DNA from 3 places in the Brevibacterium sp. UCMA 11752 genome. Region 2 is predicted to be linked to each of the others. Evidence: riboswitches for the same ligand, from Rfam matches in the RefSeq annotation. Region 2 holds a riboswitch; each other region holds the start of a gene.
What was found. Region 2 has a riboswitch for thiamine pyrophosphate ahead of HU144_RS17190 (ECF transporter S component). Riboswitches for the same ligand answer to the same signal wherever they lie in the genome.
Positions count from the first base shown of each region.

Region 1 (10,503 bases), 1.9 Mb from region 2:
ACCCAGGTCCGGTACGGGTGGTCCGCACTCATCGCTCCGGCCCGCTCGACGAGCACCTTGCCCATATGCGCGTAGACCCAGAAGCACGGGAGCACTCCGGCCACACCTTCACCGTAGGAGCGGCTGGCGGCGGTGGCGACGAGGTAGGACACATATCCCATGGTCGTCGGTGAGGCTCGGAATCCGGCCCCGCTGTTGACCAGGTCCTCGTGGGCTGCGGCCAGGCGAGAATCGGCGAGCAGCTCTCCGTGCATCTCCTCTTCCACCGAGATCGCTTCGGCGGCGGAGCTGGCCCAGAATCGTGATGCGTCACGGTCGTTGGCGCGCGCAGCGAGGAACGACATCGCCTTGGCATAGCCGGTGAGGTAGATCCCGTCCTGGATGATGTAGTTCGTGAATGCCTTCACGTCCAAGCTGCCGTCGGCCAGCTGGCCGAGGAACGGCAGCCTCTCGATCTCCTCAACGATTGGTCGCACCCGGTCCCACAGCTGAGTGGTCTGAGGTCCTGCGGAAAAGTCTGTCGTCATTGATATCTCCCATATTCAAGGGACCACGGCGGCCCCGAAGCGTCATTGTGCGGTTCCCGGATGGCAAGCCATCCGGGTGTCTAGCTGGTTGTTCTAGCGGCGGACGATGTCGACCTGATGGTCGACGGGACCGTGAGCGCCCTTCGGATCCAGGCTGACCTGCCAGTTCGCGGCGGATTTCAAGGCGCGGGCCAGATAGTTCAGGGCATTGTCGACGGCTTCGTGGAGTAGATCCGGGCCCACCTCGTCAACTGCACGTTCACGTTTGAGCACGGCCACCTCGGCGGTGATTGCGGCCGACAATGTGCACCCGGTGCCGTGGGTGTTCGGGGTTGCCACTCGCGGGTGGGTGAACTCGGTGACCGTGCCTTCGGCCGTGACGAGAACGTCGGCGACATCACCCTCGATCGCGTGCCCGCCCTTGAGCAGCACCGCGCGAGGCCCGCGGTCGACAAGCTGTCTGGCCTGGGCCAACATCTCCTGCGGATTCTGCGCCACCGGCTCATCGTCACCGATCAGCAGCGCCGCCTCGGGCAGGTTCGGGGTGATGAGGTCGGAGACCGGCAGCAGGTGGTCACGGACCGCGGCCACGGCATCGACCTCGAGGAGGCGGTGCCCGGAGGTCGCGACCATGACCGGGTCCACGGTGTAGAAGCCCAGGTGGCTCTGGGCCGCTCGCGCGACGACGAGTTCCACGAGAGACCGTGAGCCGAGCATCCCCGATTTCGTGGCGTCGACGGGCATATCGTCCAGGACGCTGTCGAGCTGATCCGAGACGAAGTCATCATCGATTCCGTAGACCCGAGAGACGCCGTGCGTATTCTGCGCGACCAGAGCCGTGATGGCCGTGGTGCCCAGCACTCCGCGGGCGGTGAAGGTTTTGAGGTCGGCGTGGATGCCGGCTCCCCCGCTGGGGTCGGTGCCGGCGATGGACAGTGCGATGGGTGGACGCGTGGTCATCGCGCTGCCTCCGCACGTCCGTCGCCGAATTGTGCGAGCAGTTCCTCGGCTGCAGCACGCGGATCCTCGGCGCGGCAGATCGCCGAGACCACACAGATCCCGACAAGTCCCCGGCCGCGCAGTTCGGCGGCACGAGCAGTGCTGATTCCTCCGATGGCGACCGCCGGAAGTTCTGCTTCGCTCACCAGCTCGCCGAGGCGGTCCGGCCCGATCCCATCGGGTGCATCGGTCTTCGTCGTGGTGTCGTAGACAGGCCCGATTCCGACGAGGTCGACAACGCCGGAGTCCCGGGCGGCTGCGAATTCGCTGCTGTTGGCCGCCGACAGGCCGATGAGCGGTTCGGGGCCGATGAGTTCGCGCACCTGTTCGACCGGAGTATCCGACTGTCCGACGTGAATGTGGACGTGCGAACCTTCGGCAAGGAGGCGCTGGGCGACGGCGACGCGGTCGTTGAGGACGATGGGCACACTGCGTTCCGCGCCTGCCGAAGCGGAGTCGAGGCTCGTACTGTCGGCCACCGCGCTGTCGACTGCGGCGATGACCTCGCAGGTCAGCGTGTAGAACGCATCGTCGTCGATGTCCTTGTCCCGGACCTGCACGATCCCCACTCCCCCGGCCACAGCTTCGCGGACGGTATCGGCGACGCTGCGTCCGGCTTCTCGGCACTGGGCCGAGTCCGTGACGAGGTAGAGCCGAGTATCGATTCCGGCCAGGCGTGCGTCGATACCGGCCAGGCGGGAATTCACCTCGGGAATCGAGGGGCTCATGACTGTGCTCCGTCGACCGCGTCGGCCCCGACCGCGTCGGCCCCGACGGCGCCTGCTGCGACTGTGCCTGCTGCGACTGTGCCTGCTTCGACCTGGATCCTTGCCAGCTCCTCGCCCGTTACCGTGTGCAGCACGTCAAGGAAGTTCACGGAGAAGCTGCCGGGTCCGCGTACTCCCTCAGCGGCAGCTTCACCAGCAACCTTGAAGTGAGCGTGGGCGGCGACGACGGCCTCGAACCTCGCCGAGGCGGTCGTTGCGCCCACGAGATAGGCAGCGGTGACTGCGCCGAGTGAGCAGCCGGTGCCGATGACCAGTGGCATATAGGAGTGACCCCCGTCGAGGCGGACGACACGATCGGCACCGTCGATGTGAGCGACGATCGCGTCCCTTGGTCCGGAGACGGCAACGATGGCACCCGTGGACCGGGCCAGTGCGGCCGCGGCGGGAATCACCGCATCAACTTCGTCAGTGGAATCCACACCTCGCCCGCCCAAACCCATGCCGGCCAGGGCTGCGATCTCGGAGGCGTTTCCGCGGATGGCTGTGGGTGAAGAGTTCGCCGCGCGGCGGATTCGCGTGGTGCGGAAGTCGACGGCTCCGATGCTCACCGGGTCCAGCACCCATGGCTTGGAGTCTTCGTTGGCTGCGTCGATGGCGGCGTCGGCGGCGAGGAACTGCTGGTTCGTGGCGGTGCCGAAGTTGACCAGCAGTCCACTGGCGATGCGGGTGAACTGTGCGGCATCGGCATCGTGGTCGAGCATCGCCGGAGCGGCGCCGATGGCCAGGAGCACGTTGGCACTGAATTGCTGCACGACGGTGTTCGTGATGCATTGGATCAGTGGATTGTTCGCACGCAGTCGTGTATTGGCAGAACGCAGGTCGAAGTCAACCATGACGATCCCTTCGCTAGTATGGCCCAGATCAGGTTCGATGGGTGTTCTCTCAGCCTCACGCGAACGGCGTCAGGCACCCCATGTCATTGCCCACGACTGTATCAGCTCAGTCCCAGCACCGCCGATGCCGGCGCCCGAGAAGGGCTGATGCAGCGGCCCCGGGACTGCCGAGCTGGAACCTCAGCCCCACCTCGGCGAGGAACAGGTTTCATTGAGAGCAGAGCTGAGCGTCGAGAGCAGACTCCAGGGAGTGCGCTCTCGAGGCTCAGCTCTGCTCTCGACGTTTCGCTACCGCATCGAGCGGGGCTATCTGCGTCTCTCGGCAGCTAACCGCGTCCGACGTAGCGTTGTCCGCGGCGGCTCAGGGCGTCGATGACGACGGCCGTGAGCAGGACGAGCGCGGTGATGATCTGCTGGGCATCGGAGTTGAAGCCGATGAGATACAGACCGTTGTTGATGGCACCGACGACCAGGGCACCGAGCACGGCGGCCCAGGCTGTGCCGCGACCGCCGAACAGCGAGGTGCCGCCGATGACCGCGGCGGCGATCGCGTTGAGCAGGTCCTGCGTGCTCACCAGCGTCGATCCCGCGTTTGTCGTCACACCGGTCTTGATGAAGCCGAACAATGCTGCCAGAACACCGGCGGCCATGAATACGCTGATGCGCACCCAGGTGACCCTGATACCTGCGCGCCTGGCGGCTTCGACCTTGCCGCCGACAGCGTAGATCGAACGCCCGTACTTGGTCTTGCGCAGCACCAGGTCGATTCCGATCGCGATGACGATCATGAGGAAGAACGGCATCGCCAGTCCGAAGTCCTGATTGACCAGGATGAGAAAGCCGAAGACGATGGCTGCCAGCAGCACGATGCGCACAATCACCGAGGTCCAGCTCGGGCTGTCGAGTCCCTCGTTGTGACGGCGCAGCTTCGAGTAGATGATCCCGGCACCGAAGCCGATGACTGCAACTGCTCCGAACACGTAGGCCCAGATGGCTGGGAAGTAGAAGCTGGCAAAGTCGAAGGCGAAGGTATCGGCCATCGACAGGTTCTTCTGCACTCCCAAGGTCGTCAGAGTCAGTCCGGTGAACGCCAGCAGACCGGCCAGTGTGACCACGAAGGCCGGGATGCCGACCACCGCGAAGAACCACCCCTGGATCGCTCCGACGACGAGGCCCAACACCAGCATGATGACCAGCGCGATCAGGGGCGGGACCCCTTGTCTGACCACCAGCACACCCAGTAGTGAGGCAGAGAGTCCACCCAGCTGAGCCAACGACAGGTCGATCTCACCGAGGAGCAGGATGAGGTTGATGCCCAGCGCCAGGATCGCCAAGAACGCGACCTGTGTGGAGAGATTGACCAAGTTGGCCGGTGAGATGAACTTGCTGTTCGCCGACTGGAAGACGACGACGATGACGATGAGCGCCAGTATCACTGGGAATGAGCCGAGCTGGCCCTCCTTGACTCGACGAACGAATGTCGCAAGGAACCCCTCGCTCGAAATGCGTTCGTCGGTGATGAACGAGTTGCGGGTCATCGACGCTCACCCCTCCGGGTCGCTCTCTGAGTCACGACGTTGTCGTTGGCTCCCGTGATCGCGGCGACCAGCACGTCCGTGCGCTCGTCACCTGGGAAGTCACCGGCATCCTTGCCCAAACGCAGAACATGGACACGGTCGCACACGGCCTGGACATCGGCCATGTTGTGGCTGACCAGCAGCACTCCGAGGTCACGTTCACGCAGCCGCTCGATGAGGTTGAGCACCTCGGCGGTCTGCGCAACGCCGAGGGCCGCGGTCGGCTCGTCCAACATCACGATCGAGGGTTCGCCGAGGAGGGACCTGGCAATCGCGACCGTCTGACGTTGACCGCCGGAGAGAGCCGCGATCGGCACCCTGACACTGGGGATCTTCGCCGACAGGCTGCGCAGCAGCTCCCACGACCTTGCTTCCATGGTGACCTCGTCGAGAACACCGCCGCGGGTCTTCTCGTGGCCGAGGAACAGGTTGGCCACGACGTCGAGGTTCTCGCAGAGGGAGAGGTCCTGGAAGACTGTGGCGACTCCCGCCTTCTGTGCGTCCTTCGGCGCTGCGAATTTCTGGGATCGTCCGCCCAGAATGATCTCACCTTCGTCGGCTCCGTGGACTCCGGCGATGACCTTGACCAGGGTGGACTTGCCGGCGCCGTTGTCGCCGACGAGGCCGACGACTTCACCGCGGCCGATGGTCAGGTTGATATCGGTCAGAGCTTGGACTGCGCCGAATCGTTTGTTGATTCCGCGCAGCTCGAGGACTGGTTCGGCTCCGGTCTCCGGCACCCGCGTACTCGCGGGCGCCGGATCGTTGGGTTGAGAATTCATATATTCCTACTCGCCGATTTCTACTTGACGCCGGCGTCTTCGCAGAGCTTCTTCACGTCTTTGGTGCAGATGTCTTCAGCCTTGATCTGATCCCCGACGATGTCCTTCACAGTGTCTTTCGTGACGACCTTGGCCTCGACGAAGTCCGTCGGAGTGTCCTTATAGGTTGTACCACCCTTCGGTTCCTCACCTCCGGCAAGTGCAACGGCTGCCTTCGCAGCGAACTCAGCCTGCGGTGGGATCGACTTGTAGATCGTGGCGTACTGGTCACCCCTGAGGATGTTCTGCAGACCGTCGACCTCAGCATCCTGCCCGGTGACGACCGGCTTCACCTTGGCCTTCTTGGTGGCGGCGAGAACACCACCGGCGGTGCCGTCATTGGCTGAGTAGATGGCGATCGGCTCTTTGTCCGCGCTCTGCAGCTGACCTTCGACCCACTGGCGGGCGTCGTCCGGGTTCCAATCGAGGGTGTCGTGGCTTTCGGTGATGTCGACACCGGCCTTCTTCAGGGTCTCCTCGGCACCGGCTTTGAAGTCTGCGGCGTTCGGGTCCTTCGGATCGCCGTTGACCATCCAGACCGGACCCGACTTCGGGTCCTTGTCCTCGGCCTTGAGCCCGTCGAGGACGGCCTGGCCCTGGAGGTTGCCGATCTTCTTGTTGTCGAACGAGGTGTAATAGGTCGCACCTTCGAAGAAGCGATCGTAGGCGATGACCGGAATCTTCTTGGCCTCGGCCTTCGACAGAGCCGATGACACCGCCGAGGCATCGACGGGGTCAAGGACGATGGCGTCGACGCCCTCGGTCACAGCGGCTTCGAACTGCTGCTGCTGCTGGGTCGCGTCCTGGTTCGCGTTGCGGTACTCGACCTTCGCATCAGGGTTGGCCTCTTTGACGTACTTCTCGAAGTTCGGCTTGTCCAGAGATTCGTAACGGGTGGTCTTGGACTCCGGGAGCAGCAGAGCAATGGTGACTTCACCGTCTCCGGCCGAACCGCCGCCGGATTCCTCATTGCCTTGTCCCTTCTGACTCCCACAGCCACTGAGCGCGAGAGCGCCGATAGCAACCGAGGCGCCGAGAACGGCGAACTTCTTCCGAGACTGCAGGTTGTGCCTCATTGTGACCCTTTCAATTTTTCTGACAACGTTGTCAGGCTGATCAATATAATTCGCTGATCGGAGCTCGGTGTCAACTGTTTCGGCGAAAAATTGTGTTCGGGGTCTCTTTCCGAACAGTGTCACTTGTCCGGAGATTCCTCGCCGCTGCCGCGAGCGATCACGTGCACGGGAACCTGAGTCGGCTCCTGATTTGGATCTCTACCCGACGTGGAACCCGGCGGATCCTGCAGACGTCGTACCGCCTCGGCGGCCATGGAGCTGACATCACGATCGATGACGGTCACGTCTAAGAGGTCCGCGGCAGGGAAATCGTCGATGCCCACCAGAGCCGGCCATTCATCGAGGCGCCGGCAGGCGTCGATGGCTCCCTGAGTCAGGGTCCCGGACAGGGTGATCAGTGCGCTGGGCGCGCTGCGCGAACCCAGCCAGGCCGCGACGACGTTCTTCGCGCTGGCCAGGTCGTGGGCGTCTTCGCGCATGTAGGCGCGCCACCCGATGTCCGAGCGTCCGGCGAAGGCCGATTGGATTCCGGCGAGCCTGGCGGTCGTGATGGGACTGGTCGAATGATCGCCGATGACGCCGAGGCTGATATGCCCGTGATTGAGCAGTTGAGTCGCCGCCAGACGTCCGGCACGTTCCTCATCACCGGCGATGAGGTCGACACCCGCCCCTGCAGTCGATGGGTCGAAGGACACGATCTGCACGTCAGCCGACGTCGCATCGGTGTAGAACCGTGCGGCGTCCGGGTGCGATCGGATGACGCAGATTCCGGTCATGTCATTGGCCAGGCACTCCTCGAGGAAGCCGCGTTCACGGTCGAGATCGTCGGCGGTGACCGTGACGACCGGGCGCAGTCCGACCCTGCTCAGCTCGGCCTCCAGCAGGGTGAAGAGACGAGCCTGGAAGGGGTCATCTCCGTCGCTCATGACCACACCGATGTAGGGAGATCTGCCACCGGCACGCAGGCGCCTGGCCGTGGAATTGAGGCGAAATCCCAGCTCAGCCGCAGCGTCTTCGACCTTCTCAGCGGTCGACGCGGCCACATGTTTTTCGCCGTTGAGCACTCGGGAAGCGGTCTTGATGCTGACTCCTGCGCGCGAAGCGACCGTGGCCAGGGTCGGCCGATCGTTCTGCTTCGCCATGACCACACCTTTGAGTCGGGAATCCTACGGACCGCTTGCGGTCTGCGCGCGGGCGACCGATAGGAATGATGATAGCCGCTGGCGCTCGCATGGTCGCAGATGGTCCGGCGATTCGGCCCGGACCCCGCATCCACGCCGAGGTGGCCGCTGGGTTCCAGCGGCCACCTCGGCGGGTGCGGTGCAGTGCTCTACACGATCGTGCGGTGGGCTCAGCGCGCCACGGGGTTCCTCATCGTTCCTGCGTAGAGCAGCGATTCGGCCTGGTTGCCGATGTCGACCATCTGCACGGTATTGCGCAGCTGCAGACGGTTGAGGCAGGAATGGGCGAAACGTTCGGCTCTCAGGTCCACATCCCCGGCCAGACCCTGGGCGAGTTCCGGATGCTCGGCCTCGTAATGATCGAGCACCTCGGCGACCAAGGTCCAGAACGACTCCGAACTCAGCACACCATCGGCATCGAGGATCCCGCCGAGGTGGCGCAGCACTCCGTCGAACATGTCCGTGAACACGGACAGGGCCTTCTCATCGCCGGGGACCAGCGCCCGGATCCGCTCGACGTCACCCGGCAGCTCGCGGTGGCCGAGGACGGCGACCTCCTCGCCGATGTCCTTCATGAAGGCACCGGTCACGACGTGGTCGTCCAGGATGAGGATGAGGTTCTCCCCATGCGGCATGAACACCAGATCGTGGGCCAGCAGTGCGTGGACGAGCGGGTGCAGGTAGGCCCTCAAGTAGGACCGCACCCAGTCCTCGGACGCCTGACCTGAGGCGCGGATGAGTTCGCTGGCGAAGGCGACTCCCCTGTGATCGCGGTGCAGCAGGGACGCCATGGTGACGACCTTCTGGCCAGGTTCGAGCACGGTCAAAGGGTTCTCCCGCCACAGGGCGGCAAGCATCTTGCGGTGCGGGTTCGTCTCCTGCGTTCGGTGGTAGACATCCCCGGTATAGCCGAGCGCAGTGCGTTCCCGCAGGACCTGGAACCCGGCGTCCCCGAAGGCGGGATCGGTGCCGATCACCTCGGCGACCCAGTCATTGATGGCCGGAGTATCGCGCATGTACTTCGGAGACAGTCCGCGCAGGAACCCCATGTTCTGTACGGCGAGCGCGACCTTCACATACGGGGCATCGGCCCGTGTTCGGTTGAAGAAGGTGCGCAGGGACTGCTGCGGCTGATGCTCGTCGAGGCCAGCGCCCAGGGGCAACAGATCTCCGCGGGCGATGTCGGCGGCGAAGGTGATCGCGAGCCGGTGGTCGGCCTGCCAAGGATGGACCGGAAGGAGGTGGAAGTCTTCCGGATCACGGCCGACTGACCGGATTCGTGAGTCGAAGAGTTCGCGCTCCTCGGCACTGAGTGCCCAGTCGGTATGTGCGGCCTCGTCGAATCCCTGACCGAGTGAGAGGTGGCTGTGCTCGCGGGTCGCCGCCACCCATTCGATGCGGGTGGTGAGCCCGTTCTCTGGGGCCCACTTCCGATAATCGCTGAGGGAGAATCCGATGCGTCCGTTGTTCGCAATGAAGCCGGGATGGCCCTCGGTCATGGCCGCCTCGGTGGCCTGGAAGTCGGAGGTCAGGAGATCTGTGGAGTCCGGGCGGTGACCGTTGACCGCCTCGGCGAGTTTGAAGGCGCTGCTGGCCAGGGTCGACGCGAGCTCCTCGAGGTAGGTCGACATCAGGTTCTCCGGGATGTCGAGGGCATCCTGGAGCTCGACGACGAGTTCCTGCGCGTCGAGTCCCAGCTGCGTGTCACCTCGTCGGCGGGTGATGCTGGCCTCGTCGATGACCCAGTGCTCGAGCGGCAGGACTCGGGCGTTGAACGAGTACGTGACGGAGCCACCATCCGGGAACTCGGCAGCGTCCTCGGGCCGATCTGAGTCCCCGGGCTGACCTGCGTCCTCGGGCTGACCTGCGTCCTCGGGCTGACCTGCGTCCTTCGATCCGGTGTCATCGATCGTCAGTTCCCAGTCATCGGGCCCGGCATCCGGGCCGGTGGCGCGGACCGGGGCGATCAGTCGTTCGTGGGCGAACTCGGACAGTGCCTTGGCCACAAGGTGGCGTTGGGCGACTGCAAAGGTGTCGGGTTTGAGATGGGAATATGGCTCGGCAGTCGCGGCGAGCGAGGCGAGGTCTTCGTCATCAGGGCGGACGGCCTCGACGTCTTCACGGCTCAGAAGTGTGACCAGCTCGCTGGCTTCGAAGTCCTCACGAGCGCAGACGCTGACCAGGGCGCGCTTCCGCTCCTCCCCCATCATGATGGTCGCCTCGCTCACCGGACTGAAACCCGCCGCCCGGTTCTTCTCGAGGATTGCGGTGTTCCGCACGTCGGGTTCGACGATGACTCGGTGACCGCCGCGGCCGCCTCGTTCGATCGGACGCAGGCAGAAGTCGATGACCTCGGCCATGATCTGGTTCGTGAGTCCCCGGACTCCATCGCCATCAGGCGGGGCGACGAGCAGGTGCATTCCGATGTCATCGGGTCCGATGGGAACAACATCGTGTGGGATCAGCGTGGAGGGCAGATAGGTCTCGACGTAGAAGCAGTCGATGCCGTCGACCGATCCCACCCAGCCGTTCTCGTCGGCGGAGCCGAGGACGGCGCCGAGGTAGTCGCGGACTCCGGCATCGTCGAGGTGGGTCATCTGCCAGTAGTGGGCGCGCGGGTGGGTCAACCACACGTGGATGTTCTTGGTATCCCGGGCTGGGTCCACGGCTCGGATGTCCACGGTGAGCGCGGAGCTTGCCG
Region 1 is NZ_JACBOS010000003.1:1,906,324-1,916,826, reverse strand. Features, by position in the region: gene HU144_RS08555 (TenA family protein) at 1-527, opposite strand, end outside; gene thiD (bifunctional hydroxymethylpyrimidine kinase/phosphomethylpyrimidine kinase) at 621-1,487, opposite strand; gene thiE (thiamine phosphate synthase) at 1,484-2,254, opposite strand; gene thiM (hydroxyethylthiazole kinase) at 2,251-3,147, opposite strand; TPP riboswitch at 3,135-3,238, opposite strand; gene HU144_RS08535 (sugar ABC transporter permease) at 3,474-4,685, opposite strand; gene HU144_RS08530 (ATP-binding cassette domain-containing protein) at 4,682-5,506, opposite strand; gene HU144_RS08525 (substrate-binding domain-containing protein) at 5,527-6,621, opposite strand; gene HU144_RS08520 (LacI family DNA-binding transcriptional regulator) at 6,741-7,763, opposite strand; gene HU144_RS08515 (GNAT family N-acetyltransferase) at 7,973-10,503, opposite strand, start outside.
Region 1: linked by a shared signal. The riboswitch ahead of thiM (hydroxyethylthiazole kinase) and the one ahead of HU144_RS17190 (ECF transporter S component) in region 2 are both predicted to bind thiamine pyrophosphate.

Region 2 (10,503 bases):
GCGGCGCTCGGCCGGCGTTGCGGTTGCCCCCAACATCAGAAGATGCCCTTCGAGCCGGTGTGCTCGAGTCCGTCGACGGTGAAGCTGAGTTCGGCGACACCCTTCGCGTCGAGGTTCTCGAGGTTCTCGGCCAGGTCGATGAAGCGAGTCTGCTCGGCACCGGTGAGGATGCCCTCGGACAGGGTCTTGAACTTCTCGATGTAGTTCGCGCGGGCGAAGGGACGGGCACCGAAGGGGTGCGCGTCGGCCACTGCGATCTCGTCGACCAGGGTCGTTCCGTCCTCGAATTCGATCTCAACGCGGCCGCCGAAGGCCTTCTCATTGGGATCGGTCGAGTGGTAGCGGCGAGTCCATTCCTTGTCCTCGGTGGTCTCGATCTTGTGCCACAGCTTGACGGTCTCAGGACGTCCGGCACGCTCGGGAGCGTAGGAGTGCTCGTGGTGCCAGCCCTGATCCTCCATGGCCACGGCGAAGATGTACATGATCGAGTGGTCGAGGGTCTCGCGGCTGGCCTTGGGATCCATCTTCTGCGGATCGTTCGCGCCGGTGCCGATGACGTTGTGCGTGTGGTGCGAGGTGTGGATGACGATGCGCTTGATCTTCGTCAGGTCTTCGATCTCGCCACCGAGCTTGCGGGCGAGGTCGATGAGCGCCTGGGCCTGGTACTCGGCCGAGTGCTCCTTGGTGTAGGTGTCGAGGATCGCGCGCTTGGCCTCACCTGCACCCGGCAGAGGAATGGTGTAACGAGCCTCGGGGCCCGAGAGGATCCAGGCGATGAAGCCGTCTTCACCTTCATAGATCGGGTTGGGCGCACCCTCACCGCGCATGGCACGGTCGACGGACTCGACGGCCATCTTGCCGGCGAATGCAGGAGCGTGTGCCTTCCACGAGGAGATCTCGCCCTTGCGGGACTGACGTGTCGCGGTGGTCACGTGCAGGGCCTGCTGGATCGCCTGGAAGGTGATTTCGGTGTCGAGGCCGAGCATTGCGCCGATGCCGGCTGCTGCGGATGGGCCGAGGTGGGCGACGTGGTCGATCTTGTGCTCGTGCAGGCACATTCCCTTGACCAGGTCGACCTGGATCTCGTAACCGGTGGCGATGCCGTTGATGAGGTCCTTGCCGCTGATGCCCTTGTGCTGGGCGACTGCAAGGACTGGTGGGATGTTGTCGCCGGGGTGTGAGTATTCGGCGGCGAGGAAGGTGTCATGGAAGTCGAGTTCACGAACCGCGACTCCGTTGGCCCAGGCAGCCCATTCCGGGGAGAAGTGCTCGCCCAGGGGCAGACCGAAGACGGTGGCTCCGGGTGAGTATGGGTGGGTCTGTGCCTGTTCACGGGCGTGCAGCGGGGCCGAACGGCGCACCGAGGCTGCGGCCACCGAGGCGTTGTCGATGACGCGGTTGATCACCATTTCGGTGACCTCTGAGTCCACCGGAGTCGGGTCTGAGGCGACCTCGGCGATCTTCCAGGCGAGTTGGTCTTCGCGAGCCAGGTTCTCTGAGCTCTTGTGCGTGCGGACTTCATGATCGATCATGGTTAACCCCTTCAAACGTCCTTGACCGTTCAGGTCTTCCAGTGGCTGACACAACTGTAGGCTACGTCACGTCACTGTCACGGTCTGGTCAGAATTTTATCTCGACATCAAGATACTTTACCCGACCGCACCGAGTTCCCACCACCCGGTCTCGCAATGCCGATCCGGCAAGATTCGCTGGCACGGCCGCGGTCCGGGAGAGCCGCGCAGCCGCGATATGAGAAAGCCGTGCAGAAGTGAGGAGCCATCCACGAGATGCGAGGCTCAGTCGCGCAGGGGTGACCCTGCGATGTCGAAGCGGTAACCGCCGAATTCACCGGAGAGCATGGGGCGGGCTTCTGCGATCGAGGCCTGGACTTCCGACAGCTGCAGGGACTCTCGGTGTGCATGCTCGCTCTCCCAGAGTTCGATGACGAAGATGGTGTCGGGATGATCATCACTGACTCCGACTTCATAGCTCAGGCAGCCGATCCGCTTGAGGTAGTCGTTGCGACGGGTGAGGAGAGCAACCAGGACGTCGCGCTGTCCGGGCAGTGTCCCGAGGGTGCCGACATTCGCGAAGACCATGTTCTCAAGGATACCAGCGGGAGTGAACTGCATCACGTGCCGATGTGCCACAATTGAGCCATGACGCGCACTGCTCTGGACTTCGACGATAACTGGTTCGACGATGCCGAGTTCGCTCAGCTGCGACGGCGACTGCCCATCCCCTATGTCAATGCGATTCCTGTGCGGGTGGGCGAATCGGGAGACGTCGAGAGGATCGGTCTCCTGCTGCGCAGCCTGGACGACGGAACACTGGGCCGAGAGGTCGTCGGCGGGCGGATCCGCTTCCACGAGAGCATCCGCACAGCGCTGATGCGCCATGCAGAGAATGACCTCGGACCGATGGCACTGCCGGTCATTCCGCCTGCGATCGCACCGTTCCACATCGCCGAATACTTCCCCACCGAAGGCTCCTCGCTCCTCCACGACCCTCGCCAGCATGCGATCTCAATGTGCTTCATCCTCGAAGTCCGAGGCGAGTGCACTCCTCGCGCGGATGCACTGAGCCTCGACTGGCTGACGCCGGAGGAAACGCTGCGCTCTGACATCGTCGGCGAGATGTGCCACGGTCAGGAGCACATCCTCCGCTACGCACTGGCGCATATGGGCTTCGCGATCTGACAATTTTTCTACACTCCGTAGAGGTCCCTTGGTAGACTGAGTCCACGAGGACGGTTCTGATGACGGGGCCATCGTCCTCGTCCGGGTACAGTCGGCCCCCACGGGAGGTCTGCCATGACTGCCGAGAACCACACCGCCGACCAAGCATCGATGAACCTCGGAATCCTCGTCGGTTACGACGGCTCCGAACTCGCCGCGCGCGCCCTCGAGTACGCGGCAGCCGAGGCCACTCGCCGCAGCGCCGCTCTCACCGTCGTCGCCGCTTATACCGTTCCTGCGATGATCTATCCGAACATCGCATCAATGCCGGAGGAGAACGAGGAGCAGGCCTCACTCCGAGCGGTCGAGAAACTCCTCGGTGAAGCGGCCGGACTCCTGCGAGACCACGTAGGCAAGGTCTCCTACCGCGCCGATCGGGGAGACGCGGCCGGGGTGCTGAAAGATCTGAGCGCACACGCACGGACAGTGGTGGTGGGCGCGAGAGGCCGCGGCGGATTCATGGGCCGAATTCTCGGCTCGGTTTCCACAGCACTGCCTGCCCACTCCCACTGCCCGACCATCGTGGTCCCGGGCCACCGAACGGAGACGGATGATGCCCCGGTGGTCGTCGCCGTCGACGGCTCGGATGCCGGACGTCTGGCGATGTTCACCGCCGCCGAGGTGGCCAGCTCCCGAAGCGCCGCCCTCGACATCATCTCCGTCCTCCCAGCCGGCGAGGAATGGCTCTACTGGTACCCCGAACTGGAGCTGAGCGCCGAGGTCTCCGTTCGGAGGAAGAAGCAGCTCGAGGCAGCGCTCGAGGCCGAGGTCGCGGCAGTGGCTCAGCAGTTCCCCGATCTGCAGGTCGATGCCGAGGTGCCCATCGGAGACCCGACCGAGGTTCTCGTCGAAGCCGCAAAGACCGCACAGCTGACTGTCCTCGGCACCCGCGGACGCGGAGCAGTCCGAAGTGCGCTTCTGGGCTCCGTATCCCGTGGAGTCCTCCACCGCGCGGACGGTCCGATCATGGTCGTCCCGAGCTGAGCCGGCGGCGTCAGCGCAGACCGCGCAGGCAGCGTCAGCGCAGACCGCGCCGGTAGCGTCAGCGCAGACTGCGTCGGCGCCTTGACATGAACAGCAGCACCGCGCCGATGATGATTGCGGTGGCACCGACAATGATCGGCACACCGAGCTGAGTGCCGGTGCGCGGGAGATCGCCGGCGTCCGCATCTGCACCTACGTTCGCCGAGGTGGCACCCGAGCTGGCCGCAGCAGAGGTGGCATTCTCCTGCGCACCGGCTTCCACGCCGGCAGTCGTGCCGTCGGCCTCGTTTGTGCCGTCCGTCTCGTTTGTGCCGTCAGACTCGTTTGTGCCGTCAGACTCGTTTGTGCCGTCAGACTCGTTTGTGCCGTCAGTCTCGGTCGTACCGTCGGCTTCGGCGGTGTCCGAGCCCGAGTCAGCTTCAGTCCCGTCTGAGCTGGTGGCCGCATCCACGCTGTCCGCGCCGCCGCCAGCGTCCGCACCGTCGGCTTCCGCGTTCGCATCTGCTTCCACGTCGGCTCCCGGCTCTGGAGCGTCATTTCCGGCGCGGGTGATCTCGACATCGTCGATCTTCTCGGACGCTGCCTGCGCTTCCGGCTCCTGTGCACCGCCTTCTGGGACCTCATAGGTCGTTGCCTGCAGAGCTTCGTCACTCACCCGCACTCGGGTGAAGGCCGGGGTGTCGTTGTGCACGCTCTTGGCCTCCCATTCCAACCCCGGAACGTAGTCGTAGTACTTCGAACCCGAGGATGAGGTCAGCGTCAGGTACATCGTCTGCCCTTCGTCTTTTTCCTGCTCGAAGCCGGCATCGGAATCTTCGACCTTCTTGCCCTCGGAGTCCATGAGGAACGTCCGGTTGTAGATGTGGTCGTGACCGGACACCACGAGGTCGATGTCGTTGCGTGCAGCAACCGGTGGAATCGCCTCACGCAGCTTCTTCACATCAAGGTCGCTGTTATGCGTCGCGGTCGAATAGATCGAGTGGTGGAAACCGAGGACCTTCCACCGGGCCTCGTCGCCGTGGGCCTTGACGACTTCGTCGATGAATTCGGCGTGCTCGTCGGTGTCATGACTGTTCGAATTGATGTTGATGAACAGAACCCCGGAATCGATGAACCAGTAGTCCCCGCCGGAGGTGATGGCTCCACCTTCACCGTGGTCCTGACTGACGTTGGGCCGATTGAAATGCTGCTCATACGATTTCGATGCGACATCATGGTTGCCGATCGTCGTCGCCTGCGGAACAGTTGTCATCGCCTCAGGTGCCAAGTACTCCTCGTACTGGCCCTGGTCATTGGCGGAGTTCACCTGATCGCCCAGAGAGTAGACCAACCGCGGATCCTGCGCTGTCCCCAGCGCCGAGGTGAGCGTCCTGTTCCAGCCGGTCGCATCGTCGGGGTTGCCACCACCGGCACCGATCTGCGGGTCGCCGAAGACAAGGAACTCGCTGCCCCCGCCCGCTGTCCCCGTATCGAACTGCGCCACCGGTGAGAAGCCGTCATCCTCGCTTCCGACCTGGTAGACGTATTCGGTGTCCGGCTCCAGCCCGGTCATAATCGCATGGTTGTAGTGGCGTTTGAGATCAGTTGAGAGCCCGGACTTCGTCGTCGTGGCGCGCTTCGCATCGGCGGGAAGCGCCGAACCCTCAAGTTCGGAAGCCTTGGCCCAGCGGACCTCTCCCCCGCCGGAGCTCTCACTCATCCACGACAGGTTGCGCGTTCGCTCGTCGGCTCCGACTTGGAGGACGGGATCGGTGATCGCGGATGTCCGTTCCTGGCTCTTCGCGGTGGGATCGCTGCTGAGCAGCTGTTCCTGGGCATGTGCCGGAATCGGTGCCGAGACGAGCACGGCCAGCAGCGTCAGTGCGGACAGGAAGCCCAGTGGCCTGATCAGATGATGTTGTGTTTTCACCCGATCATTCCTACCCGCCGGTAATGAAAGCCTCGACCCCGACGGGCGGCCGCCGAGTCAACGGCAGGTGAACTTTTCGCCACGGGGCACTGCCGTGAACTGTTGTACAGTTGGCCCTACACGACAGGGGAGCGCCAATAGGGGCGCTGAGAGTGCAGATGAAGCTGCAGACCCTCGAACCTGATGCGGCTAGCACCGCCGAAGGAAGTCGAGACTCTTCTACCCCTCCTTGATATGAGGAGGCACAATGCCAGAAACAGCCGCGCCTGAATCCACTTCGAAGACCGCGCGAAACCATTCCCACGCACCGACGACGAAGCAGTGGCGGGTCGTCGACTATGTCGTCACCGCTGTGCTCGGGATCAGCGTCGGACTCATCTTCTGGGTCCTGGCCCTGAGCTGGAAGGTCCTCGAACTCGGGTTCCAGGCTTTCCCTCCCTCGATCGGCCTCATCGCCGGGCTCTGGGTCCTCGCCGGGCCGTTGGCCGGGGCCATCATCCGCAAGCCCGGTGCCGCACTGCTGTGCGAGATGATCGCCGCCATCGTCGAGGCCGTGCTGGGCTCCCACTTCGGCGCTACCGTCCTGCTGTCCGGGCTGGTCCAGGGCCTCGGCGCCGAACTCATCTTCGCAGCCTTCGGCTATCGCAAGTTCAACCTGTGGGTCACGAGCCTGGCCGGCCTCCTGGCCGCCGCGTTCATGTCCGTGAGCGAGAACATCATGTACAACGCCGAATGGCAGTTCGGCTTCCAAGCCGCCTACACGGTGTGCGCCGTCATCTCCGGCGTCGTCATCTCCGGCATCGGCGCCTGGTTCGCCTACCGCGCGATCGCGAAGACCGGGGCGCTGAGTTCCTTCGCCTCCGGTCGCCTGCGCTGATGGCCCTGCCAATCACTGCCCGCCGGTACTCGTGGCGCCACGCCGATCGCGAGCAGCCTGCGTTCGTCCCCCTCGACCTGCACATCGACGCAGGTGAGAAGGTGCTTCTTCTGGGCCCATCCGGGGCTGGCAAGACCACCCTGCTGCATGCGATCGCCGGGGTCCTCCCCGCCGAATCCGGCGAAGCCGCCGGCGAGCTGCTCATCGGTGACCTGCCACCCGATCCTCGCCGAGGTGAGACCGGGCTGGTCCTGCAAGATCCCGATTCGCAGGTGATCTTCTCCCGCGTCGGCGACGACGTCGCCTTCGGGATGGAGAACCTGGGACTGCCTGCGGAGATCATCGATGCCCGCGTCTCCGCCTCGCTGCAGACGATGGGTCTCGACCTCCCCCATGACCATCCCACCGCGGCACTGTCAGGAGGTCAGAAACAGCGGCTGGCACTGGCGGGAGTCCACGCGATGGCACCACAGGTGATCATCCTCGACGAGCCGACGGCGAATATCGATCCGGACTCGGCCGCCTCCGTCCGTGATGCTGTCCTCGATACCCAGGCGGCCACCTCGGCGACGATGATCATCGTCGAACACCGGGTCGAACTGTGGCTCGATCATGTGGACACCGTGATCGTCCTCGGCCCAGATGGGCTGCTCGCGCAGGGCACACCGAGTTCGGTCTTCGGTGATCCCGAACTCGCCGAGGTGCTTCTCGAGTGTGGAGTCTGGGTGCCGGGAACGACAGAATCCTTGGCAGGAGACGATCGGAATCCGGTGGAGTCCGTATCAAGAGCTGCTGCTGTGGCTACCGGAGAGGTCGTCCTCCAGACCGAGCAGCTCAGCGTTGCTCGACCGAGGGTGAAGGCTCCGGCCGCGACCGGTCTCGATCTGTCCATTCGGGCTGGTGAGGCCGTGGGTATCGTCGGCGCCAACGGGGCCGGCAAGTCGACGCTGGCCCTGACCTTGGCCGGCCTCATTCCCGAGTTCGGTGGAGAAGTCGCCGCGCTGGGCTCTCTGCGGGCTGGGGCTAAACATGACCGGCCCTTCCGCTGGCCCTCAGCATTTCTGGCTCCTCGCATCGGGATGGTGTTCCAGGAGCCGGAGCATCAGTTTCTGCGCTCCAGCGTCGCCTTAGAGCTGGCGCTGGGTCCGCGTCTGTCCGGATGGTCAGCGGGCCAGGTTGAGGAGCGTGTCGTCGAGCTGCTGCAGGCGCTTGGCCTTGAGACTCTCGCCGAGGCGCATCCGCAGGGGCTTTCGGGAGGTGAGAAGCGGCGCCTGTCGGTAGCGGCCATGATGGCTCCCCGACCGCAGGTCCTCATCGTCGACGAGCCGACCTTCGGTCAGGACGCCCTGACCTGGGCAGGGCTGGTCGAGCAGTTCCTCGATGTCCTCGCACGCGGATCAACGGTGGTCGCCATCAGTCACGACCATGCCTTCCTCGACGCGATCGGTGCCAGACGCGTCGTCCTCGGCGGTGCCAAGCAGCCCACAGCGGAGAAGACCGGAGCTGGAGACATCCAGGAGGGGCGAGAGTTTTGAGTGCACCAACACCGTCACCGGCCGCAGTTCACGATCCGGGCCAGCTCATCCCCCTTGTGCGCAGGACGGCGCTGGTCAGGTGCAATCCGCTGACGAAGATCGCTGTGGCGCTCATCCTCATGGTCGGGACGCTGCTGAGCATCGACATGGTCTCAGCAGGAATCGTCCTCGGGTTCTGCCTGCTTGCGCTGCCGGCGACGGGACTCGACCTGCGGGCGGCGCTCCTGCGGTTGTGGTTCCTGCCTCTCGGTGCACTGTTGGCCGCGTGGGGCACAGCGATCTTGGCGGAGAAGACAGGTGCGGTGGTCGTCGACGTCGGTCCGATCCTGATGACAACTGATTCGCTGGAGGCTGCGGCGGCGATCTTCCTGCGAGCCCTGGCGCTGGCGATTCCGCTCATCGTGCTCGCCTCCACCATCGATCCCCGTGACTTGGCGGATGCGCTCGTCCAGCGGCTGCGGCTGCCCGAGGTGGTTGTCGTCTCGGTGCTGGCGGCCAGCAGACTGCTCGGTCTCCTCGTCAGTGAGTGGCAGACCCTGGCGATGGCCAGACGGGCCAGGGGCATTGCCGGCGGTTCGATCATCCGGCGCACGCGCAGTCTGTTCGCCGGCATCTTCGTGCTGTTGGTGCAGTCGATCCGTCGCGGCACCACCTTGGCGATGGCTATGGAGGGCCGGGCGTTCGGTCGTCCGGGGCGGACCTGGCGTCGGGAGTCGACCTTCGGCTCCGGTGACCGTCTGGCGGTGGTGGTGTCTCTGGCAGTGTGTACTCTTGCCATCGTGGCCGCACACATACTCGGAACCTGGAATCCGATCGTCGGCGGCTGAGCGCGCACACCGTCGGCAAGACGTCAGAGCTGCCGGAGAAGGTTCTTGAGATCGGCTCGCCATTCTTCGAGTCTCTCGGCGCTGGGGAGTTTGGAGACTGTGAGGACGAGGAGTGTCCTGTTCTCGTCCTTCGGTTCGGCGGCTGCCTCGAACTTGGTTCCGTCCTCGAGGTTCGCCCGCCAGAAGGAGCGCTTCTCCGTCTTCGACGTGCGCGCCTCCCCGTCGAGGGCCAGGCCCGCCAGCGTTCCCTCATTAATGAGGAACGCGAATCGGGTGATGACATCATCACGCTGACCGGTCACGGTGCGTGAGACCGCCACATCGAAGGTGCCGTCGGCCCGTTGGCCGGGCACCCGTCGGCCGATCTCCTGCTCATAGGCCACGACCGCGCCTTGGACCCACCAGCCGTGCTTCTCGACGACTCCGTCGAACTGCGGGTAGAGGGCGTCGGCGAGTTCCTTGTGACTCGCCGACGCTCCCCCGGCCGATTCGAGGCGGGCCTTGGTATCCGCCCAGGATTCGCCGAGAGCCTTCTCGATTGCCGCCACATTCATCGCCTTGGTCACCATGAGTGAAGTCTAGGCAACTATCGCCCAGCCGTGAATGCTCAGCGGGCCGATAATGCTCAGCGCTGCAGAGAGGCCTCAGCCGATCTGCAGTTCGCCCATCTCGTCCCAGCCTTCGCCGTCGATCTTGCGGGAGATGATCTTCGGCGTCGACGCCAGGTGCGGACGCATAGCCTCGAGGCCGGCAGCGAAGTGGTCACTTTTGACGTGGGGTTCTGCCCCTTCGTCGGTGAATGCTTCGATGAGGACGAACTCGTTGTCCTTCTCCAGGCTCTTGGACCATTCGAACCACAGGTTGCCGGGCTCCTGTCGCACTGCCTCGGTGAAGGTGCGCACCGCCTCGGGGAACTCATCGACGCTCTCGGGCTTCACGTCGTACTTCACAACGATGAAAATCATGCTGACCGCTCCTGTGTTTGTGCGAATTCCGTCGGACCGTGTCGGCCCGACGCCACCAGCCAATCATGTTTCGGCCTGCGCTCCAAGAGCCACGTCTGCGCTCACCGCTTCAACGATCATCAGCGGTTCGTCGACAGATCCCGTGAACGGAGTACGATCCCAGTCCCGCCAGACATTGCGCACGGACAGACCGGCTGCACCTAGATCGTCACGCAAAGTGTCGAACGTCCGGAACTGCAATCGCTGACTGACCTTGATCACCTCATCGGCATCAAGGAATTCGTTGACGCTGTCCATGGTGATGATGCCCAGCTCGTCCGGCGCCGAGGTGGCCGTCGTTTCGCGCAGACGCCCCACTGCGGTCTGCCGGGTCTCGGCATGCGTGTTCCAGTTCCGCCAGGCTTCAGCATCTGGATTGCGAGCTTCGAAGGCCACGATTCCGTCCTCGCGGAGTCCTCGGGTGATGTCTTGCAGCGTCGACTTCCACTCATAACCGAGGATGTGCATCGCGACGTTGCCGCTCAACACTATCAGGTCGCTTGATTTCGTCTCAATCAGTTCCGATGTTCCCAGGCGCCATTCAACCATGTCCCCACCGGGCCGTTTCGAAGCGATTTCGAGCATCGCTGCGGCAGGATCGATGCCGACGACGACGCGATCAGGTGCTG
Region 2 is NZ_JACBOS010000003.1:3,803,089-3,813,591, forward strand. Features, by position in the region: gene prpB (methylisocitrate lyase) at 1-36, opposite strand, end outside; gene HU144_RS17165 (MmgE/PrpD family protein) at 36-1,532, opposite strand; gene HU144_RS17170 (putative quinol monooxygenase) at 1,797-2,099, opposite strand; gene HU144_RS17175 (DUF4916 domain-containing protein) at 2,160-2,699, shown strand; gene HU144_RS17180 (universal stress protein) at 2,814-3,722, shown strand; gene HU144_RS17185 (fibronectin type III domain-containing protein) at 3,781-5,631, opposite strand; TPP riboswitch at 5,747-5,855, shown strand; gene HU144_RS17190 (ECF transporter S component) at 5,879-6,508, shown strand; gene HU144_RS17195 (ABC transporter ATP-binding protein) at 6,508-8,043, shown strand; gene HU144_RS17200 (energy-coupling factor transporter transmembrane component T family protein) at 8,040-8,870, shown strand; gene HU144_RS17205 (hypothetical protein) at 8,894-9,439, opposite strand; gene HU144_RS17210 (putative quinol monooxygenase) at 9,515-9,835, opposite strand; gene HU144_RS17215 (class I SAM-dependent methyltransferase) at 9,899-10,503, opposite strand, start outside.

Region 3 (10,503 bases), 570 kb from region 2:
ACTACCGTTTCACCCTGCGGATGAAATGCGCCGAGCTCGATGCGAAACAACTGGCCACACGCTCGGTTCCGCCGTCGACGATGTCGCTCCTGGGGCTGCTCAGGCACATGGCTGAAGTCGAACGTGACTGGTGCAACTGGATCACAGAGGACGAGCACCGGCCCTCACTCTATGGTGGCCTCGATGCGGCATTCGACGTTTCAACGGCCGATGACGACATGCTGGCGACAACCTTGGCAGATCTCGAAGCGGAGCAGGTGACCACCGATTCCGAGGTTGCCAAGCACACAGATCTGGGAGCCCGCCTCGGCGAATCGCAGATAGCGGTGAGGGAACTCCAAATCCATCGGATCGAGGAGTACGCCAGGCATCGCGGGCATGCTGACCTTCTCCGGGAGTGCATCGATGGCCGAACGGGGCAGTGACCACGGAGCAGAAACGGGTACCCTTGATTGAACGATCTCAATGAGGAGACATCATGACCCGCGCAGTGCAGATCACTTTCGATTGTCACGACCCGATCGGGCAAGCCACTTTCTGGGCAGGGACGCTCGGATACGTCATCCCTGGCCCTCCCGGAGTCAGCCTCAGCGCCGGTGACGATCCTTTTGTCGCGTGGAGGGAATTCGTCGCGGGGCTGGGCATCGACTTGAAGCCGGAGGACTTCCGCGCCGCGATCGAGGATCCGCACGGACGCGGCCCCCGAGTGTTCTTCCAGATAGTGCCCGAGGACAAGATCGTCAAGAACAGAGTCCATCTCGATGTGCGTGCTGCCCCCGGGCTGCAGAACAGCGAACGGATGCAGGCGTTGGAAGTCGAATGTCAGCGTCTGCAGGAGCTGGGCGCACAGCGTCTCGAACGGGTCGATCCCAACCCGCCGATGGAGACAGGATTCATCGTCATGGCCGATCCCGAGGGAAACGAGTTCTGCCTCGACTGACTAGGGCGCTGACCAGGATGAGAATCCTCTTAGCAAGGGGGCAGCGGGCGCACCTCCTTGTTACCGTTGAGAGCATGAAGACACAGAGATGGGCCACGCGAGCCGCTGCAGGAACCATGATCTTCGCCTTCGCCCTCACCGGCTGTTCAAGTGGGGACTCAGGTGATGGTCAGGCTTCGGAGACCGAGGGCAAAACCTCAGAGTCACCTGAGGCCCAGAACGACTCTGACGACGACGAATCAGACGACGCTGAAGCAGGCGATGACGATGCCGGCAGCGATAGCGGCGCTGAAGACACGAAGTCGCAGGGCTCGACGACAACCAGCTCCTCGGGGTTGGCCGCTGATGCTGATCTGAGCAGGGAATCACCATCAGTGGCACCCGAGGATGCTATTGCCACGGCGAAGAAGGAAGCGAAGGACGGCACCGTACACGGCATCGAACTCGACTTCGACGAACGCGACAAGGCCTGGCAGTACGAGGTCAAGGTCATCGCCGGCTCCACCGACTTCGATATCGAGATCGATGCTGAGACCGGTGAAGTCGTCGACACGGAGAAGGACTCCTCGGACGACAAAGAGCAGGCCATCGACCTGAATGACCCGATGACCTTCGACGAGGCGCTCAAGCTTGCTCAGGGCAAGGGCTCGGGCCGACTCGACGGATGGAAGCTCGAATCCGACGACAACCGTATCGAATACCAGTTCGATTTCGATGACAAGGGGGAGGAGATCGAGGTATCCGTCGACGTCGAATCGAAGAAGGTCACCGTCGACGACTGACCATCGCCGCATCCTGTGCACCCCAGTGCCGCATCCTGAGCACCATCACGACAGCTGGGCACTGTCAGGACGGAACATCGCGGCGTAGGCTGGCGCCATGCCTTTGAACCCAGTTGCTTCGCCTTCGCCGGCAGGGCGTCTCGACGTCATTGCCGGCCCCATGTTCTCAGGCAAATCCGAGGAACTCATGCGCCGCGTCCGGCGAGCAAAGATCGCCGGGGTCAATGTGCTCGTCCTCAGCCACTCTCTCGACACACGGTCCGATCTGTCGACGATCACCTCTCACGACGGGATCAACATTCCTGCGGTACCCGTCGGTGACGTCGAGTCCCTCGCCGCGGTCGCTCGCGCCGAGGACTATGATCTGGTGGCCATCGACGAGGCCCAATTCTTCGGACCTGACCTGGTACCGACCGTATTCGACCTCGTGGAACGTGGTGCTGCAGTCATCGTCGAAGGCCTGTGCGTGACGTTCGACGGCGGCCCCTTCGAACCGATGCCGACATTCATGGCCGTGGCCGAGGACGTTCTCAAACTCACCGCTGTGTGCACGATCTGCGGCAGGGATGCCGTCTTCCACCAACGTGTGGGCACCCCCGGGCTCAGTGTCGACGCCTCGGAACCGAGTGCCACAGACATCGATGCCAGCCATGTCGGGGGCCTCGAATCCTATGTCGCACGTTGTCGGGAGCATTTCGCTCCACCGCACTAGACGCAATCGGTCACGACCGCATCAGAGCAGCTGCTCAGTCCTCGATGCTCTCCCACACCTCACGCCAGATCCGGGCCAAGTCCGGAACCTGATAATGGGCATTGAGACCGCTGGGCTGAGGTACGACGTGAAGGTTGATGTCCTCGGGCCAGCCATCGATGAGAGACGTGTCCTGCTCGCCGAGGTGGGCCTTGGGCTGCGAATATCCGATCCGGAACGATGTGATCCCAGCGACTGCGACTACCTTGGGGCGGATGTCGTCGAGTCGGCGGACAAGTCTGGCCGCACCCTCGCGCAGTTCGTCCTTGTCCAGCTCATCGGCCCGGGCTGTGGCCCGTCCCACGAGATTGGTGATGCCGATGCCGCGTGCCAGCAGCTGTGCCTCGTCCTCGACGGCCAGGCCCAGGGAAGCGTCGACGAGGTGATCGGTCAGACCTGCCTGATGCAGAGACGGCCAGAAGCGGTTGCCCGGTCGGGCGAAGGGTGCATTGACCGCGGCCGTCCACAGGCCCGGGTTGATTCCGACGATGAGCATCGAGAGTTCACCCGGGCGCCCGGGGAGAACGTCATCGATGGCGTCGGGATTGTCAGTGGCGAACGCAGCGAGGTCGTCCTTCGTCGGCTTTCGTCCGCCTAAGGGCGATGGTCGGCGGGAGCTGGTGAAACCTTCCTCAATCACGCTGTCCACACTACCGTCGAGTCAGAACGGGCGAATCAGCGCCCGTCGACTCACAACCATCGGGAGACCCATGACGCACGAATACGGGCAGCAGACTCATCAGCACGTGCGACCGCACGCCGGTGAGTCAGCCCCCTTCCATTTCGAAAGCACGTGGAGGGTCGATGCCAGTCCGACAGAGGTGTGGTCCGTGCTCTCCGATGTCGAGTCGTGGCCGCAGTGGTGGCCGGGTCTGCCCGTGGCGGTCCCCGCCGATGACAGGATCGTGCCCGGCAGCCGCGCCGACATTCAGGTGCAGAGCCCGATCGGTGTCTCCTTGAGATTCGGAATCGAACTTCAGGACACAGGCCCGCCGCGCTTCGTCTCGTTCTTAGCCACCGGTGATCTGAGAGGGATCGGTGAGTGGACCTTGGAGCAGACGGGCCCGATCACCACGATCAGCTCCGTGTGGTGTGTGACCACTTCGCGCTCGTCGATTCGCATGCTGCGTCCCGTGGCAACGTGGATGCACTCACGTGTGATGAGAGCCGGGCACCGCGGTCTGGCCAGACGACTGAACCGTCTCATGCCCTGAGGCCGACCACGCATCGATGCCGCCGGCCAGGGACCGCAGACGCACGGACTCGGGTGCCGCATCGCGCAGAAGCTGTACGGCCTGAGCGGAGCGGGCCCCTGACTTGCAGTGGATGACGACCTCGTGAGGCAGCTGCGTGACAAGAGCTTCCACCGAGGCCCACCCCTCGACCTGCAGCGCACCCAGCGGCAGGTGGACGGATCCGGGTATCGATGCCAGCTGGCGCTCCCAATCGGCCCGCACATCGATGAGGAGGGCGGAGGAAGGATCAGCCAGATACTCATCGACCCTGATCTCGTCCTCCCGATCTGCACCGTCATCGTCTCCTTCTGTACGGGCAGCTGCGCAGGCCACTGCCACCTCGGCGAGGTCGGTGACAGGTTCGCGATCAGGGTCCGGTGAGAACCTCAGCGTGGAGTAGTCGGACTCCAGTGCGTCATAGCGCAGCAGGCGACCGATCAGGGGAGTGCCGATGCCGCAGATGAGTTTCACCGCCTCCGTGGCCATCGCCGAACCGATGGTGCCGCACAGCACCCCGAGGACACCGCCTTCGGCGCAGTTGGGCACGGAATCGGCCTCGGGGATGTCGGGAAACAGGTCGCGCAGCATCGGCCCGTGCCCGGGAACGAAGGTGCTCACCTGACCGGCGAAGCGAAAGATCGTGCCCCAGATCAGTGGGGTGCCGGTGAGTTCGGCCGCATCATTGGACAGGTAGCGGGTCGCGAAGTTGTCCGCACCGTCGAGGACCAGATCATGGGAACCGAACAGCTCGAGCACATTGTCGGGACTCAACCGGTCCGCAATAGCGTGAACCTCGAGCAGCGGATCGAGGCGCAGCAGGGCGTCACGGGCGGAATCGACCTTGGCCCGCCCGATATCAGCGTCGCGGTGGAGGACCTGGCGCTGCAGGTTCGAGGCTTCGACCACATCGTCGTCGATGATCGTGATCGATCCGATCCCGGCTGCGGCCAGGTAGTGCAGAACCGGGGCGCCCAGCCCTCCAGCACCGATGACCAGCGCCGAGGCGGCCCGTAACCGGCGTTGTCCTTCGACCCCGATTCCGGGCAGGCTCAGATGCCTGGCGTAGTGTTCAAGTTCCCGCGGGCTCAGAGAATCACTCGGTTCGACCAGCGGGCCCGGATTGTTCGCCTCGCTCATCTCGGGGTCACCATCCCGTCGAAGGTCGATGAGGCCAGGGCCAACGGTCGCTTGGGGATGCGCCCGGCATGGGCAGCCAGATGACCGGACTCCACGGCAAGGGACATCGCCCGGGCCATGGCGCTGGCATCATGTGCCCGGGTCACCGCGGAGGCCAACAGGACGGCGGTGCAGCCGAGCTCCATCGCCGAAGCCGCATCAGAGGCGGTGCCGATTCCGGCATCGAGGATCACAGGCACCTGGGCGCGGCTGACGATCGTCTCGATGTTGTGCGGGTTGAGGATACCCAGCCCGCTGCCGATCGGAGCACCGGCAGGCATGACCACAGCAACCCCGGCATCCTCGAGCCTCTTGGCCAGGGCCGGATCGTCGTTCGTGTAGGCGAAGACCGTGAAGCCGTCGAGCACGAGCTCCTCCGCGGCCCGGAACAGCTCCACCGGATCGGGCAGCAAGGTCTCTTCATCGGCGATGACCTCGAGCTTGACCCAGTTCGTCTCGAGAGCTTCCCTGGCCAATCGGGCAGTCAGCACAGCATCCCTGGCCGTGTAGCATCCAGCCGTATTGGGCAGGATGCGGATACCCAGACGCTGCAGCAGGGCGAACACCGAGTCCTGGGCAGTGCCGTCGTAGCGGCGCAGTGCTACGGTCGTGAGTTCTGTGCCCGATGCTTCCAGCGCCTGTTCGAGGATGCTCAGCGAACTTGCGCCGCCGGTGCCCATGACGAGCCGGGAGTTCAGAGTCACTTCGTCGACGTTCCAGGTCATATCAGCCTCCCTGCACTGCGGTGACGATGTCGACGCTGTGGCCCTCGGCCAGGGTGAAGCCCGACCACTGTCCGCGCCTGATGACCTCACCGTCGACGGCGAGCGCGATGCCCAGGCGACTGCCGTCGACGGGGGTGCCGTCGGTGCCGATCTCCTTGTCGACGATGCCGGAGATGAGGTCCTTGGCTGTGGTGGGACCGGCGAGTGCGTGGCGCTCGCCGTTGAGCGTGATGGTGATGGTGTCGGTCACGGATGACTCCCTGCTGGTTGCTGAATCGAAACGGTGTGCTGCTGAGCGTCCTGTGTGTCCGCCGGTGGGTGCTCTGAATCGAAGCGTTCCGGTCCCACTGCTTCCAGTGACCCCGATGGCGCCCATGAGGTGTCGGCTCTGGTGGCAAGGTCGGCGGTGAGGCCTGCACCCAGCGGGGCGAGGAGAATGCCGTGCCGGAAGAAGCCGGTGGACACCACACAGCCGGGATCGATGCGTCCGATGATCGGCACGTCATCGGGTGAGCCCGGTCTGGCGCGGGTGGTGATGTCGGTGATCTCGCAGTCGAGGATGGCCGGGACGAGGCGCTCTGCATCACGAAGCAGCTGGTGGACTCCGCCGGCGTTGGTTCCCGACCGGCCGTCCTCACGGCTCGTGGCCCCGAGGACGAGTTCGCCATCGGGACGAGGCACGATGTAGACGGGCCGAGCATTGACCAGACCGCGGATCGTGCGCGTCAGCAGTGGGGCCAGGGCCTTCGGCGCCCGGAGTCTGATCACCTCACCCCATACTTGGCGCAGAGGCAGCGTCGGTACCCCCACGATGTCATTGCACGAAGCGCCAGCGGCGACGATGACCTGATCAGCAGTTAACCTCGTCCCATTGTCGAGCTCGACGCCCACAGTGCGCCCTGCTGCCTTGAGCAGACCCGTGACGCAGGCCCGGACGATGTCATCACCGAGGACGGCTGTCAGTGCACCGGTGACTCGACGGGGATCGATCGAATGATCTCCGGGGATCGTGACGGCTCCGCACACCCCGGGTGCCAGGGACGGTTCCAGGTCACGGGCCCGGGAGCCCGCGATGAGGGAGACGTCGAAACCGGCAGAGGACTGCAGGTTCATGAGCTCACGCAGGGAGGCGAGGTCGGCCCGGTCACCGGCACACACGAGGGTCTCGGTGCTCGAGTGTCCCAGGTCATGGCCCGAGGCGGCAGTCAGCTCGGCGGCGAAGTCCGGGTAGAGGTCCGCCGAGGCACGCATGAGCGGATACAGGGGCGACTGCCCCCACACCACCTCGGCGGCCGGGGCCAGCATTCCCGCCGCCGCATGGGAGGCACCCATGGCAGGGGCAGGATCGACGATAGTGACGCGCACGCCGCGTCGGCGCAGATTCCAGGCGGTGGACAAGCCGATGATTCCAGCTCCCACAACGATGACGTGCACGTGCTGCTCCCTCCGGCGGCATGATCCGCATCAGGTTGAACGGTCGGCACAAAGCCCTCTCAGCCCCTTTATGAGGCTCCCGCGAACTCCTCTACTCTAGGAGCATGGCCGCAGATATGACAATGGACGCCGCACTCCAAGACACGGATACAGCCACAGACAGGGGCACACGTCTTGACCGGCTGCGCACGGCTAGGCTCTATGTCTGCACCGATTCCCGCAGCGTGCAGGGCGATCTCCCAGAGTTCCTCGATGCCGCCTACGCCGGTGGCGTCGACATCATCCAGCTGCGCGACAAGGGCCTCGAAGCCCGGGCCGAGATCGAAGCACTCGAGGTGCTCAGGGACGCAGCCCACCGGCACCAGAAGCTCTTCTCCGTCAACGACCGCGCGGATGTGGCCCTCCTCGTCGGCGCCGATGTCTTCCACGTCGGCCAGGGCGACCTCACCAGCGAACAGGCCCGCGCGGTCCTCGGCCCGGATGTGATCCTGGGCCGCTCGACCCATTCCATTGCCCAGGCCGATGCCGCCGAGGCGGATCCCGAGATCGATTATTTCTGCTTGGGTCCCGTGTGGGAGACCCCTACCAAACCCGGCAGACCAGCCATCGGCACCGACCCCCTGCGCGCGCTCGCCTCCAGCGCGTCCAAGCCCTGGTTCGCGATCGGCGGGATCTCGGCCGTCGAGCGCCTCACGGAGGTAAGAGCCGCCGGTGCGCAGCGCATCGTCGTCGTCCGTGCGGTGACCGCAGCAGAGGACCCCGCGGCCGCGGCTGCGGAACTCAAACAGGCATTGTGACAGCGCGCGGCGCAACAGCAAAGGAATCTATCTGACATGGGAGAGCACACAGTGAAGATACTCATCGCCGGAGCCGGCGCGACCGGCGGGGCGTTCGGCACCCGCCTGTTCGAAGCAGATCGCGATGTCACGTTCCTCGTCCGCGAGGCACGAGCGCAGACGATGCGTGCCAACGGCCTGCGATTCGTCGCCCCCGGTGAGGACCGGACGAATCACATCCCCGTCCTCACCGCCGCCGACCTCGCCCAGGCTGATCCGGCAGCTGCCGACTCCGCCGCTGCCGATCGCCAGGATTCGACTCCCTTCGACCTCGTGATCGTCGCGGTCAAGGCCAACGGCTTGGAATCGATCATCGACGACATCAGACCCGCAGTGGGGGAGCAGACCCTGATCATTCCGTTCCTCAACGGCATGGCTCAGATCGAGCGATTGGTCGAGGAATTCCCCGGCCAGGTTCTGGGCGGTCTGGTCAAGATCGTCGGAACGATCAAGGACGGAGCCATCCACCAGATGACCGACCTGGCTATCATGACCATCGGCGACCTCGACGGGGGAGTCGTCCCCGATCCCATCGTCGAGGCTCTTGACGTTCCCGGCTACAGACTGCAGATCCTTGAGAACATCACGGACGCCCTGTGGGAGAAGTGGATCTTCATCGCCGCGGCAGGAGTCGTCACCTGCCTGTTCCGGGCCCCGGTCGGAGCGATCATGGCGGCTGGCGGACAATCGCACATCGTGGGAATCGTCGACGAGCTCGAAGCCGTTGCGAGCGCCGGGGGACACCCGGTCTCGGCCGAGGTCAGGGACATGACTCTGGCCATGCTCACCGCCGAGGGCTCGTCATTCACCTCATCGCTCTATCGCGATGTGACCTCGGGTCTGCCCAGCGAAACCGAGCACATCCTCGGCCACCTCGCGCGAACAGCCGCTGACCTCGGTGTGCAGACACCCCTGCTCGACCTCACACTTGTGCAGCTGCGGGCGGGGGAGTCGCTGCGACAGAGTTGAGCGTCGAAACTGAACCGACGGTCGAGACAGAACTGACCTCTTCGACGCCGAGGCGCAGCATCGTCAGGTACGGTTCACCGGGGATGGTGTGGGTGACTGCATCCGATCCGTGCGGAGCTGTGAACGTCACCATCGGGATCGAATCTGCGCGGTCGAGAACCAGAAGGGTCTCGTATCCGCCTGGCCCCACCGAGTGGGCGGAGCCGACGGGAAGTTCGCAGGCCAGTGTCTCCAGCGGGTTGTCCGATGAAGGCGGCCGGTTCATCTCCTGATCGGCGACATCGGCGAACTGCTGGGCCGTGATGAGATATGCCTTGGCCGGTGTGGGGCCTGGTACGTGATGGTCATAGAAGGCCATTCCTCCGCCGCCCCACACGGTGGAGGTGCCGGCGAAGTAGATGGATCCGGGAAGTTCGATGCCTATCTCTGCCAGCGGCGGAGCGGAGTCCCGAGCGCCGGGATAGGTGACGAACGCACCTGGGGGACGGCCGCCCTGCAGGTAACAGGCGAGCCTGTCACGATGCATGTTCGACCCATAGCTGACATACCACACGAGACCTTGAGACATCCCATTCATGATGCCACGTCAACGGCTGGGACTGTCCAATCTGCAGAGTCTCGGTGTGCCGTTCGATCCCCCTCTGATCGGGCTTTCCTCCTGGCCAGAAGTCTGCGCGTGAGTTCAGCAACACCGGTGATGGTGAGTGCGATGCCGATGCCCAATCCCACCCCGAGCAGCGGCTGGTCCTCGAACAGCACACCGCCGAGCAGACCGATGCCCGTCGAATACAGCGCCCAGGCCAGGCACCCTGTCGCATCGAAGGCGAGAAATCGAGGGACCGGATACTTCAGCATCCCCGAGGTCACGGTGGTGGCCGTGCGTCCGCCGGGAACGAAACGTCCCGCGATGAGCACAGCGCCGCCTCGGCGGGCGAATATCTCCTCGGTGCGTTCGAGGAGCCGACGTGCACGCGGACGCCGGGTCCACCGAGACGCCAACGCCCCACCCCCGCGCCCGACAAGGTGGGCGGCGAAGTCACCGGTGAGGGCACCGACTGCTCCGGCCAGCAGGAGTCCGCCGGGGTTCGGTGTTCCGGTGGCCGCATAGGCCGCCGCGGTGATGAGAACCGTTTCGGAGGGCACGATCGGGAACAGGGAGTCGAGGCCGGCGATGACGAAGACGAGGAGGTACACCCACGGCGATTCGAGCGTTGCGGCGAGGATGTCGAAAGCGAAGTCCATACTCATCCACGCTATTGACCGACAGGCGAGCTCGGAACGCGGCGAAGAGCAGTCTCGCCTGCAGGAGCCCGGAGTGACAATGCGGAAAACCGGAAACGGAGACTGCGGTCGGACCCATGGGACTTCGCGCCCGGCGTTGCTACGATCGACCTATGCCCTGGCCGACGTCGCTGACCGCGCGGATTCCCCGAGAATCCCGCATGTTCGTCACACGTTGGAGTGCCTCGGTGCTGGGCATCCTGTGGGGCGTGCTGCTGTGCCTTCCGCTGCTGCTCGCCGCGATCCCCACCCCGGCCTCGCGACTGAGCCGGAGGGTCCTGGCCTGGGAACGTTCCCGGCAGGAGCGGGGATTCGGCATCCTCATGGGTTCGGACCCGATTTCGGACCCGATGAAGCGCGGCTTCTTCGTCCTC
Region 3 is NZ_JACBOS010000003.1:3,228,583-3,239,085, reverse strand. Features, by position in the region: gene HU144_RS14530 (mycothiol transferase) at 1-425, shown strand, start outside; gene HU144_RS14525 (VOC family protein) at 479-940, shown strand; gene HU144_RS14520 (PepSY domain-containing protein) at 1,015-1,722, shown strand; gene HU144_RS14515 (thymidine kinase) at 1,820-2,434, shown strand; gene HU144_RS14510 (mismatch-specific DNA-glycosylase) at 2,469-3,113, opposite strand; gene HU144_RS14505 (SRPBCC family protein) at 3,184-3,687, shown strand; gene moeB (molybdopterin-synthase adenylyltransferase MoeB) at 3,625-4,845, opposite strand; gene HU144_RS14495 (thiazole synthase) at 4,842-5,609, opposite strand; gene thiS (sulfur carrier protein ThiS) at 5,611-5,859, opposite strand; gene thiO (glycine oxidase ThiO) at 5,856-7,043, opposite strand; TPP riboswitch at 7,033-7,136, opposite strand; gene thiE (thiamine phosphate synthase) at 7,160-7,840, shown strand; gene HU144_RS14475 (ketopantoate reductase family protein) at 7,877-8,848, shown strand; gene HU144_RS14470 (histone deacetylase) at 8,802-9,416, opposite strand; gene HU144_RS14465 (DedA family protein) at 9,422-10,090, opposite strand; gene HU144_RS14460 (sensor histidine kinase) at 10,243-10,503, shown strand, end outside.
Region 3: linked by a shared signal. The riboswitch ahead of thiO (glycine oxidase ThiO) and the one ahead of HU144_RS17190 (ECF transporter S component) in region 2 are both predicted to bind thiamine pyrophosphate.